DNA from 4 places in the Parashewanella sp. 2304DJ23-3 genome. Region 4 is predicted to be linked to each of the others. Evidence: predicted binding sites of a transcription regulator. Region 4 holds the regulator's gene; each other region holds the start of a gene.
What was found. The regulator LexA, encoded in region 4, represses DNA repair genes until DNA is damaged. The targets are predictions, from matches to a motif close to TACTGTATNNNNATACAGTA.
Positions count from the first base shown of each region.

Region 1: a site for LexA is predicted at 1,636-1,655, ahead of AC1EU2_RS08355 (LexA family protein). Genes of this name have one in related genera too.
Region 2: a site for LexA is predicted at 1,551-1,570, ahead of dinB (DNA polymerase IV). Genes of this name have one in related genera too.
Region 3: a site for LexA is predicted at 1,362-1,381, ahead of recN (DNA repair protein RecN). Genes of this name have one in related genera too.

Region 1 covers NZ_JBWQOH010000003.1:78,782-81,992, reverse strand. Annotated here, with positions in the region: gene AC1EU2_RS08360 (Y-family DNA polymerase) at 1-1,216, opposite strand, end outside; gene AC1EU2_RS08355 (LexA family protein) at 1,220-1,624, opposite strand; gene AC1EU2_RS08350 (outer membrane protein assembly factor BamB family protein) at 1,802-2,137, opposite strand; gene AC1EU2_RS08345 (threonine ammonia-lyase) at 2,196-3,191, opposite strand.
Region 2 covers NZ_JBWQOH010000004.1:116,414-119,624, reverse strand. Annotated here, with positions in the region: gene AC1EU2_RS10430 (FAD:protein FMN transferase) at 1-298, shown strand, start outside; gene nqrM ((Na+)-NQR maturation NqrM) at 309-533, shown strand; gene AC1EU2_RS10420 (alpha/beta hydrolase) at 607-1,425, opposite strand; gene dinB (DNA polymerase IV) at 1,584-2,654, shown strand; gene AC1EU2_RS10410 (methyl-accepting chemotaxis protein) at 2,838-3,211, shown strand, end outside.
Region 3 covers NZ_JBWQOH010000001.1:443,741-446,951, reverse strand. Annotated here, with positions in the region: gene recN (DNA repair protein RecN) at 1-1,289, opposite strand, end outside; gene AC1EU2_RS01895 (YjaG family protein) at 1,485-2,081, opposite strand; gene barA (two-component sensor histidine kinase BarA) at 2,081-3,211, opposite strand, start outside.
Region 4 covers NZ_JBWQOH010000011.1:18,137-21,347, reverse strand. Annotated here, with positions in the region: gene plsB (glycerol-3-phosphate 1-O-acyltransferase PlsB) at 1-1,391, opposite strand, end outside; gene lexA (transcriptional repressor LexA) at 1,549-2,163, shown strand; gene AC1EU2_RS16105 (SulA-like leucine-rich domain-containing protein) at 2,160-2,639, shown strand; partial or broken gene coxB (cytochrome c oxidase subunit II) at 3,108-3,211, shown strand, end outside.

The DNA of each region.
Region 1 (3,211 bases), on a different contig from region 4:
ACTGTGGCGATAACATTTCTCTGCGCATTGCCCATCGTTGATTCTGGCCTTGTGCGGTTAAATAAATAGTATCTGGTCCAAAACGGTCATTGAGATCATCGTATACTTTCATTAACTCTGAATTGTTCTGACTCTGATTAAATAAATCATATTGCTCATGACTCAAATCAGATAAATCCAACATACCCACTCCAATTTTGTAATAGCGAACGCCTGTGCAGAATAACTTGTCGATAGCTCGAGTTGTTGCTTTAGTTAGTTCAGTTGAACAATTCGTCGGTCTCGCAAACTTCATTATTGTTTTAAATTGTTGCGGTCTATCGTCGTGCGGTGAACTTCCTGCGAATACGAGTAAGCTTTGGCAGCCACTATTCTGGCTTCGAGCTTTACGTGCTGCAATATTTGCGTGTTTAGCTAAAGCTTGTTGTAACTCATCACGACAAGTAATTCTGCGACCTAAACTTCGGGTACTAAATATTTGCTTTTTATCTGCCTGAACTTGATCCCAAGTTTTGCAAATGTGTCCATTTAGCTCTCTAACGGTTCTTTCTATTTCGATGTTAAAATTTTTTCTTGCACACCTCGGAGGCATTTTTGCTAATTGATAAGCCGTTTTAATATTCATCGATTCAAGGCGACGGCCTATTTTTTTTCCAATACCCCAGACGTCATTGACTGCAGTCGCTTTAAGTATGTTTAGTCTATCTGTTTCATTATCGATCACACACACACCTTTATAATGGCGATGACACTTTGCCGTGTGATTCGCTAGCTTTGCCAGTGTTAGCGTTGTACCTATGCCAACACAAATTGGCAAACGACATTCTTTCCATACTGTTTTCCGGATTAAATCTCCATAAGCTGAAATATCACGAATTGCTGGGAAGCAATGGTGAAGATCTAAAAAGGTCTCATCGATAGAGTAAATATGTTGAATCGGAGCGAACCGCCCTACTGTTTGCATGAACTTAGATGACAAGTCACTGTACAGTTCATAATTAGACGAAAAAACGTGTAAACCTAATTGCTCACACTGTTTCTTTACTTGAAAATAAGGTCCAAACTTCTTTATACCAAGCTCTTTTGCTTTACGGTTAGCGGCAACAATACAGCCATCATTATTGCTGAGAACAATGATTCCGTCTTTTCTAATGTCAGGCCTAAACACCGCGTGCGCACTGGCGTAGAAACTATTGATATCACATAACGCATACATAAGTTAACTCTGTAATAGTGCCGCTGGACGAAAACAACGAATCGATTTCACTACAACACCTTCAAATGAAAAATCATCGAAATGTGTAATGGTAACGGCTTGATAACACCCGTTAGCTGAAAGTAATTTTTGGTTCTGTTTGTCGAAAACTTTACAAATAAATTCACCATTCAAATTCGCAACAATGACATCTAAATGTTGCGACTGCACATGCCTGTCCACAATTAAAATATCGTTATCAAAAATGCCCACATCGCGCATGCTATTACCTGACGCTCTGCCAATAAATGTCGCATTAGGGTGCTCAATCAAAAGCTCATCAAGGCTGAGTGGTAGCTGCGTATATTCAGCTGCTGGCGATTCAAAACCCGTGATCCCAGCCTGTGCTGCTATAGGAATAATTTTCATAAACCCCGTCATACTGTTTATTTATACAGTATAATAGCAAAATGAAACAAAATTAGTAAATACACTCGGAAAATGTGCATTTATTGAACGAGCAGAGCTATTCTGAATGATAAAAAGGCGAAACAGCTCTGTTTTTTTTGTAGAAGTGACGAGTTTTAAGTACTACTTAGAAGATAGTTAGATAGAAGCAGCAACTGCACCAGCTGCTGCAACACTCGCAGCAATGGCTTGCTGAGTTTCAATCTGGCTTGCTACGTTCGATGAGCTTTGGTTCTCGGTTGCAATAATACAAGCACTATAACCCATTCCTTTCAATGAATTTGTCCACACCATTTTTCCATCAATTGCTTCTAAGCAAAACAAATGTCCACCTGAATAGGCATAAATACGCTTTTCTTCATAATGAACATTGGTTATACCTGAGCCTTTGAGTTTAGTTTTCCAAATAACCTCGCCATTAGCCTTATTCAAGCAAAGCACATGATTATTAATTCCTAAAAATAACTTGTCCATGTTCTATTCCTAGTTAAACTCAATCGATTGACTATGTGATAAAAAGAAAATTATCTGATTATTCAAAACAACCTGTTTCCAATGTACTGTAATGAAGACTCTTTTTTAATTCATTGCTACAGGCATTTGCACCGCTAATTTGAATCATAACCTTCTTATGTCGCAGCTGTTCTTTTATTTTGTAAGCTGCCATTAAACATGATGCGCCTGCACCTTCAACTAGATTAGATGTGTAGTGGTGAACTAAGCCTATACTGCGCCATAGCTCGTCTTCAGTTAATAATACAAAATCAGTTAATGCATTTTTATAGATATCAAACGTAGTCGTATATGCTGTGCCAGTAGCAAATCCACCAGCAAAGGTTTGGTTTTTATTTGAAAGGATTCGACCACACTTCCAGGATTGATAGGCTGCAGAGGAAGCTTCAGCTTGAACGGCGATAATCTCAATTTTTGGATTTATGGACTTAAGAACGGTAACTGCAGCAGCAAGTTCACTGCCTCCACCTATTGGTAAGATCACAGTATCGATATCGGGTTGTTGCTCAATAACTTCTAGAAACTCAGTTGCGACACCATTAATCAACTCTGGTTCATTGGCTGGATGAACAAAGTAAAAATGTTCCGTTTCTGCAATATCATTAACAAGAGAAGCGGCTTCATCAAAATTGGAGCCAAATTCAATCAATTCTGCTCCAGTTGCTTTTATTTTTGAAATTTTGGATTGGTTACTACCAAAAGGAACCACAATCTTAGCTTTAAGACCAAAAAAGCGAGCAGAAGTGGCAACGGAAAGACCGTGGTTGCCCGTTGAAAACGTTACAACACCTCGGTATCCAGCTTTTTTCACATGATGCAGAATATTAATCCCGCCACGAATTTTAAAACTGTTGGTTAAATTGTGATTTTCATATTTTAGAAACACATCGAACCCGAGGACATTAGTTAATTCATGATGGTGTTCGAGTCTTGTTGGTGTTAAATAATTCGACGTTATTAGTCTTGCTTGCATTACTGCTTTAATCGAAATTTCTCGTTGTTTTAACTCTTCCATAAGCGCCCTATCATTTATAG
Region 2 (3,211 bases), on a different contig from region 4:
GGCGATGGCAACCTCTGGTGACTATAGAAATTATTTTGAAGAAAACGGAAAGCGCTATAATCATATCATTGACCCTAGAACTGGGATGCCAGTGCAACACCGTTTAGCATCAGTGACCGTACTCAATAAAGAATGTATGGTTGCAGATGGTTATGCTACTGCGATGATGGTTTTAGGCGTTAAAGATTCGTTAGCGCTTGCTAAAAAGCAAAACTTAGCGATAATGCTCATCGAAAAGCAAGATGATGGATTCAAAGTTCATTACAGTGATGCTTTCAAAAAATACGTAAAAGAGTAGTGGAGTCCTTATGAGCACCTTTATTGCCGCTTTTGTGGTGTTATTAACGTTTTTCCTATTGATGTCTATTGGCTATATCGTAAAGAGAAAAGCTGTAGAAGGCAGTTGTGGTGGCCTAGGTGCATTAGGTATTGAAAAAGCCTGCGATTGCGATGATCCTTGTGACAGACGTAAACGTCGCATGGAAAAAGAAGCAGCTCGTAAAGAGATGTTAGAGAAAAACAGAATTATTTAACCATAACTCTGCACTCCTCAATAACAGCGATATCATTTGATGTCGCTTTTTGTTTTTTCCTATCAGAGTTTACTCATCGAGTTTCTGGTTTATTAAAAAGAAACCCAAGTCCCTTATAAGCCCCCAGATGCAAAACATCTCCATGATCTAATGTTGGGTAAAACTGAAAATCTACCGCATTTGGCTTTAACCCTGCTTTAAGCGTTTTTTCATACAGTGATTTTGCAACCCGTTTCATGATGTCTCCTTCCTCTCCCACCGTTATAAACACTTTTCCTTTAAAGGTGGTTAAATCAAGAGGCTGAGATAATAAAGACTCTTTATCCCACCATAAGCTTGGGCTGACAATCAGATAGTTTGTGAACATGTTGGGTTGCTGATGTAATATCGTACTGGCTAACAACCCTCCTAGAGATTGACCCACCAAAGTTCTATTGTTTGTTGTGCGATAGTGAGCGTCTATTAACGGAAACACCTCATTGTTTAAATGGGAAATAAAAACACGAGACTTACCGGATGTTGGAAGCTCCTTTTGGTCTGTTAAATCTGAGCTTGGGTAAGTGAAATCACGGCGCCGATCGACATTCTGAATACCAACAACAATCACTTCCGGCATCGAGTTTATCCAAGAGAACGATAAAAATTGAGTTAATCCACTCATATGAACAAGATCTTCATCCAAACCACCATCTAAAAGGTAAATGACAGGGTAGCGTTTTGATTGAGTTTTGAAGTAACTGACAGGAAGATACACATTGAACTGACGGGTTTCATTAAGCGCTTTTGATTTCAACTTAATGGATTCTCCGATCACCAGTGGTGATTTATCTGTTACAGCCGCAGTAGCATTTAAATTAATCAATAAAGTCAAAAGTAGCAGTAGTCTTTTCATGTTGCGCCTCAATCCGTTTGAATTTTAATCCTACTTATTCAATTACCCTTTTACTGCGCTTAGGGATTACTTAATTTACCAAAATTACGAAAAATTTAGCTATAAAATTACGTCCAACACTTATATACTGTTTATATATACAGTTGTCGGTGTACTTTATGAAAAAGATCATACATGTGGATATGGACTGCTATTTTGCAGCTGTAGAAATGCGTGACTTTCCAGAATATAGAGATAAACCCCTTGCCGTTGGGGGAAGCCGGGAGCGTAGAGGTGTGATTTCAACCTGCAACTACGCAGCACGAGAATTTGGTGTCCGTTCTGCTATGCCTACTCAGCATGCTTTAAAACTTTGTCCTAATTTGGTTTTAGTGCCAGGACGTATGCAAGTCTATAAGGAAGTATCTCAGCAGATCAGAGAGGTCTTTGCTCAATATACCGATTTAATTGAGCCGCTTTCTTTAGATGAAGCCTACCTTGATGTGACGGATAGTCAGCATTGTCATGGTTCAGCGACGCTAATTGCAGAAGAGATCCGTAGCAAGATATTCGAATTGACGGGGTTAACAGCATCAGCAGGTATCGCACCGGTAAAATTTCTTGCTAAAGTTGCCTCAGACTTAAACAAGCCTAATGGGCAATTTGTCATCACACCTCAACAAGTCTCTGAGTTTGTTAAAACGTTGTCTCTACGAAAAATACCAGGTGTGGGTAAAGTGACAGAAGAAAAATTAGCTCAACTGGGCTTATCAACATGCGAAGATGTTCAACAATTTGATGAAAATAGACTGATTCAAAAACTTGGTAAGTTCGGGCAAATATTGATAGAACGAAGTTATGGCATAGATGAGCGAGCCATTGTGTCCTCTCGTGAGCGAAAGTCGGTTGGAGTGGAAACAACATTAGCTCAAGACATATTTCAATTAGAGCAATGTGAGGGCGTACTCGTAGGCTTAATTAAAGAGTTATCTGCAAGAGTTCAACGCAGTGCTAAAGAGCGTCAGATTCAAAAACAAGTGGTTAAATTAAAGTTTGCTGACTTTCAACAAACCACAGTAGAACAACGAAGTGATGAAATTTCACCTAAGTTATTTAAGCTGTTGCTCGTTGAAGCTCATGCTAGAGGCCAAAGAAGAGGAATTCGACTTGTTGGTATTTCAGTGGGACTACGCATTCAAGCTACCTCTGAACAAAGCGAACAACCTACACAATTAGAACTAATACCATAGTGCACTATTGTGTGGTTTAATTTTATACCTATCTACCTAATCGCTATTTGTGCAGTGAAATGTTTCATTGTTATAGTCTAATCACAATATAAAAATTCTTTTAAAATAATGCTTGTTGCACTTTAGTATTACACAATCAAAAATAAACTATTCCAATATAATAAAATTAAAAAGGAAGTCGTAATGAGGGTGTTGAAGCGTTCTCTCAGCTTGCAATTAGTGATTATGATTGTAAGCCCTCTTGCCATTATGTTGGCAATCGTAGCAAGTATATTGGTGAGTCATGAAAGCGATCGAGCGCGTAATCAGATAGATTCAGATATTCATAGTTTAGTTGAACTCAAAGCTACTGAGGTAAAGGGCTACTTTCAGGCTAAGGGCCAAATCATTCACACCTTATTTTCTCAGCCAGATGTATTGAATTGGTTTAGTCAATATCATGCACGAGGCTCAGATTTATCAGATGATGCCCAGTACAACAGAATCATTAAGCACTTCACGTATCTCACTGACAGCGATAAAGATATCAAGGCTGTATTTTTCGGTTCCGCGAACAC
Region 3 (3,211 bases), on a different contig from region 4:
GCAACCTTAGAAATGGGCTGCAAAGGTTGGCCAGGGTTAGTCGTCACTAAAAACTCAATACTGTCTCCACCAATGTTTGAAATGTTGTGTTCATTATGGCTCACTTCAATCTCAAACTTTCCTTTAGGCATATTAAGTTGGTGTATGGATTGAGTAACCAGTTTATCTAGCTCTTTAGCATATCGCTTTCGGCTTTGACTAAGCCTTTTTGCAGCTCGCTGATACTTGTCTTTAGCAGAATCAAGAGTGAGATGCATATCATCAAGCTTTCCTTCATCTAAAGAGATTTGCTCAAGTTCATGTTTAATCGATTGATGATGAGAGTAGAGTTCGTTTGGCGCAACAATGTGCTTTCGAGCAAGTTGCATTGTTTTTGATAGTCTTTGTTCAATGTACTCAAAATGCTCTGGATCTTGTTCTAAGTTGCTTAAATAATGTTGAATTTCACCGCTACTTTCTTGAATTTGAATCAGCGCATTATTCAGCATTTCTCCGACAGTCTTAAGATCTGGATCAAATGATTCAAGATCAGCAGCGAGCGAACTTGCTTGATTGAGCATTGACTCAATATTTTCATCAGAGTCGCAGAGTAAGTTTAAGCTCTGCTGGCAATGACTGATTAGATCTGTACTGTTGGCAAGTTTTTTATGTTCTTGTTCAATGTGTTCAAATTCGGTTTTCTTCAAATCAAACTCATCAAATTCTTGTACTTGGTATTCTAATAATTGCTGGCGAGCTTTACGTTCCTCTTGGGAGGCAAATAGCTGTTTTAATTCAGATTCAATACGTTTAACATTTTTATATTGTTTCTCGACATCACTGAGTAAACCTTGATGGTTAGCGTAGCTATCAAGGAGATCTAATTGGTGTTCATTTTTTAGCATCGCATGGTGAGCGTGCTGACCATGAACGGCAATAAGTAACTGACCAAGTGACTTGAGTTGTGATAGTGGGACAGGGTTGCTATTGATGTATGCGCGAGAGCGGCCTTCAGAAGTAATGGTTCTTCTTAAAATACATTCTTCATCACAATGAAGATCCTGATCTTCGAGCCAGCGTTTTGCCAAAGGAAGTTTATCAATATTAAATGTCGCTGATATTTCTGTTTTATTGGCACCTGGACGCACAGCATGTGTATCTGCACGATTTCCAAGGCACAGTCCTAGTGCGTCAATAGCGATAGATTTGCCTGCGCCAGTTTCTCCAGTGATACTCGTCATTCCTTTACTGAAGTCGAGTTCTAAAAAACGAACGATAGCGAAATTGTTGATACTCAGTTGGCAAAGCATAATGTTGTCCCTGTTAGCATCCATTACTATTCAATGTGTTGTGAAAAGTAATTGATCAGTCATTATCAAAACTACTGTATTGATAAACAGTATATACTGATTTTTTATACAGTAAATAGGTTTCATCAAAAATTCGATAAAAGACAGAGACAAAAAAGCCAGCTTAAAGCTGGCTTTATATGTTTTGCTTGGTTGTTAGCTTACGCTAATACCAATATTTGAAATGCCACTATCGACAATTTCTTTACGCAGCTCTTTTACAAATGCTGGTGATATCTTGTTTTCTTCAATGACATCTAACAGCATTGATTGCAGCTCGCGCTCTTCATTCATAGCTGGATGTTCAAAAACATAATCATCCAGTGCAGCTTCACTTAACTCTTGTTCGCAAGTAGCTTCGATGTAATTAGCCACTGTGCTAGAGGAAAGTTTACTGATGTTGGTGATATCGTCTTCTACTTTACTTTGTATTGCACTTAACAGAGCAATTAATGCAGAAACCGCATCTAAAGCAGGGAAAACACCGTAAGAATCAAAATCTACAGGTTCAGGCGCAACTTCGTCTAAACGCTCTAAGTAAATATCGATATTCAGTTTAAGTTTGTTGTCATATTGCTTTTGCCATAAAAGGTTTAAAGCAGTATCTAAAACTTGTGGGTTACCAAATTCGCAGACTTCAGAAAAAAGCTGATAATTTGGATACATTCTTTGACAAAGAGCGATGGCAAAGAGTTGTTTTTGAGGAAGACTAAGCGCTTTAAGGCGCTTAAAAAAGCCTGTTTTTTTAGTCATTAACTAATTTCCGACGACAGCTGCGAAATCACTTGTTTAATTGCAGATTCTACCTTAGTTAACTCGTCAAGTAACTCAAGAATTTCAGGTTCTAGCATTTCTGCTGTATGTCCTTGCTTCAAAGCAGACTCAATTTGCTGACAAAGCTTCTGAGTAGTTGGTACTCCGCAGTAGCAGCAAGCACCGTGCAGCTTATGAATAATGGCAAGCATAGCTTCATTGTTTCTAGACTCTAATGCTTCATCAATAAGTTGAGTTGTTTCAGGCATTGTGTCGAGCAACATTTTTAGCATTTCAATTGCCAACTCTTGTTTTTGGCTTGCTTGAGTTAAGCATAATTCCCAATTTAACGTATGGACATCAAAGTGGGTAAACTTAGGGCGAACAACCCATTTATCAATCACATTACTGAGTGCCTTGTCATCGATAGGTTTTGGTAAATGGCCCTCAATACCACTGCTGAGAATTTTTTGCTTCTCTTCGTCAATGGCGTGTGCGGTAACAGCAATCACAGGTGTGTTGCGATTGACCGACTTCTCTCTAATCAATTGAGTAGCTGCAATACCGTCAATATCAGGCATTTGAATATCCATTAGGATTAAGTCAAAGCGTTGGCTTTGAGATATTTTTACTGCATCAGCACCACTGGCAGCGGTAACCACGTTAGTGACCAGTTCCTCAAGCAGGGTTTTAATCAACATTAAGTTGGCTGGGTTATCATCAACGGCTAAAACTGTCAGGCTCTTTCTATCATTAACGATAGGCTGTTTTATATCGACTGGCTCGGCTGGCTGTTCAGTATTTTGTGAATAGAGAAGCTGCCTAGCTAGGGCTAAATCAGTAAATGGTGTTGAAATGATGCCATCGACAGAGCCTCTTAGCTTTTCGATGTCCTGCTCATTTTGGTGGCAATCATGCAACAAAAATATGCGACCTACTTTAGGCTGAGCAATGTCGAGAATGGCAGACACTTCTTTTTCATGGCATAAACCATTACAACTTAAAATGAGATAGTCAAAACTTAATGAAGAAGCGAGCTTAGCTTTTAAATCATCGATAGATGTCGCCATACGATAGTGAATGTTCCACAAGCGCATTTTCTTTGCGAGCATATTCGATGATAGAGTACG
Region 4 (3,211 bases):
TTTCCAAGCTTCCTGATGGCAGCAAAAACTTGCCAGACGGATTCTTTTTGCTTTTTCTTACCACTAAGTTCCTTGTGGTAAGTTGCAACTTCCATGACATGATCGTATCCAAGATACACTGGGACCAAGGTTACAGGTCGTTCGATGCCTCGAAGCACACTGCTTACCGTCATCGCTAACATACCCGTTTTAGGGTTGAGTAGACGTCCTGTGCGAGAGCGACCACCTTCGGTGAAATACTCTACTGAATAGCCTTTATTAAAAAGTAGATCGAGGTAGCCTTTAAAAACGGCGGTATACAATTTATTGCCATTAAAGCTGCGTCGAATAAAGAAGGCGCCACCTTTGCGGAACATTGGGCCTGCCGGCCAAAAGTTAAGGTTAATACCAGCAGCAATATGCGGAGGCACCATGCCTTCATAATAAAGGATATATGAAAGCAACAGGTAATCCATGTGACTACGATGACACGGCACATACACAATTTCATGACCATCGTGATGCAGCTGACGTACGAGTTCAGCTCCACGAATATTAATGCCTTTATACAGCTTATTCCATAACCATGTCAGTAACCGCTCAGCAATACGAACTAAGCTATCTGAATAGTTTGCTGCGATTTCATCAAGATAATTCTCAGCATTGGCTTTCGCTTCTTGCTTTGAGATTTTTTTACTGGCCGCTTGTTCATTAATGGCTTTTTGAATGCTTTCTGAATTCAAAAGCTCTTTAAACATTACTTGACGATTTGGCAAATCAGGCCCAGTCATCACTTTTCTTTGGCGGCGAAAATGAACTCGCGCAACACGTGCAAGTTTATGAGCAATTCGTTCGTCACTTCCATGCTCATCCGCCATATAGCGCAATGAAACAGCATTAGAAAATTGAATAAAATTATGACGGCCTAAAAACAGAATCATTAGGCACTTGCGTAACCACGTTGGGCTTTCACGCTCTAGCACCGCCGCTTTCATCGTGTCATCTTCTTTGCCTGGTATTCTTCCCCAATACATACTGACAGGTAATAGCTGAACATCCAGAGACGAATCTTGCTGGTGTAAATTTAACAACTGCTTAAAGTTGCCTAAAAAAACATTCGTTTTTGATGCCTTGCCTATCATAGGCTTTGCAGGTGCCAAACAGACAACCCTTGGCACTGATTCGTTTTTGATTTGAATATCATCATACGGGCTAGGCAAGCCCAGTGATTCTGTTACTTCACTTAACGCTGAAATATCACTCACCGACTCAGTTTTCATCACGTAAACAATCGGTCTATCGGCATCTAAATTGAGATCAGAAAATGGTTGCTGAGGGACAACGACGGTATGAACAAACCAATTTTGCACTGTACGAAGTGCCTTAAAAAACCAGGAATTATGCTTAGTCATTCTTCTACTTAGCGCTTGAAATATAAAAGAGTCAAAACGCTAGGATATCAAACTTATAGCAAATAACCTAAACAGGATTGCTTAATTATTGGTTGCACACAGGACTTTACTGTATATAATAACAGTAACTGTATAAGCGAACAGCGAGTGTGTAGAAATGAGACCTTTAACTGCCAGACAAGCCGAGATTTTAGAACTTATTCGTCTGAATATTTCTGAAACAGGCATGCCTCCTACCCGAGCGGAGATAGCAAAACGTTTAGGCTTTCGCAGTGCTAACGCCGCTGAAGAGCATCTAAAAGCCTTAGCCAAAAAAGGTTATATAGAAATCATACCAGGCACATCACGTGGTATCCGTCTATCTCAAGAACTTGAGGTTCAAGATGGTCTACCTTTGATCGGACAAGTCGCTGCAGGTGAACCAATACTGGCTCAAGAGCATGTTGAGCAATATTATCAAGTTGATGGCAACCTGTTTAAACCCGGTGCAGACTTCTTATTGCGCGTTAAAGGCGACAGTATGAAAGATATTGGCATTTTGGAAGGTGATTTACTTGCTGTTCATAAACAACAACAAGCATCAAATGGTCAAGTTGTTGTTGCTCGTGTTGAAGATGACGTCACTGTGAAGCGCTTTGAACAGAAAGGCAACGTCGTTTATCTTCATGCCGAAAATGAAGAATATCAGCCCATTGAAATTGATTTAAGCTTCCAACAACTCTCTATCGAAGGCTTAGCTGTCGGTGTGATAAGAAACGGGGAGTGGCTATGATAGTTCGCTCTTCTGCAACATCTCACCCTGGTGTTTGGGTTCAGCCAGACACCCTGTACTCAGATCAAATTCAGAGCATTCAAACGCTCCAAATTAAAAGCAGCGGTGAGCAAGAGCTGATCGCATTAAGCTCTGAACTTGCCACATTAAGCCATCAGGGTCGTTGGATTGTTCTCATAAACCCTAATCATAATAATTATAAATCCATCCTAGCCCAGTCGGGTGTAAAAATGGATCGTGTTTTATTGGTTCATACCAAAGATGATGTTGAAGCACTGTGGGCGTTAGAAAAGGCACTCACCAACGGCACAAGTAGTGCTGTTATTTGTTGGACATCAACACTCGATCAACGAGATATTCGTCGATTAGAACTCGTCAGTAAATCCGCTTGTGCCAAAGGTATGATTCTCCAGTCTGGTTCTGAGTTAAACTCGCAACCTCATTCAATCTTGCCTCGAAAAAGATCATTTCATTAACAAATTCATGGACATTAAACTCACACCAACAATCTCCTTTTACATTCGCAAAAATAAAAAATTAACTAATATTTCATCTAATTACATGAAACATGATCTTGATCAATCTTTAAACAGCAAGTAATGTAGAGTGAGTAACTAATCTTAAATTGTTACAAAAATGCGAAATTTTTCGCTTAACAAACATTCGAATTAACGACCCTGTTTTATAAAGTTGATATCTCAAATTTTAATTTGAGTAAATTCAGCAGTAAGCGCACGAGTGGTATACACCCAGAGCCGTAAACAGATTTACTGGATGACCGACCTGCTAGTCATTAGCGATTGAGTCAACGAAAACAACAACACCACCATTGCACTTTGATATCGATAAGCTTTTTTAGGGAACTGAAAAGTTAGCATGGAGCTAAGTATTAACGTGTGACTTTTCTTTGTAGTTGCTTTTGCAATTGGCAGAGGAGACGTCTAGTGAAGCAATTGTTGTATTGTATGTTAGCGGCTTTCTTGACCCCATCAGTATGGGCTGAAGAAATGCGCTTTAACATGACTCAAGGGGTAACAGAAATAAGTCA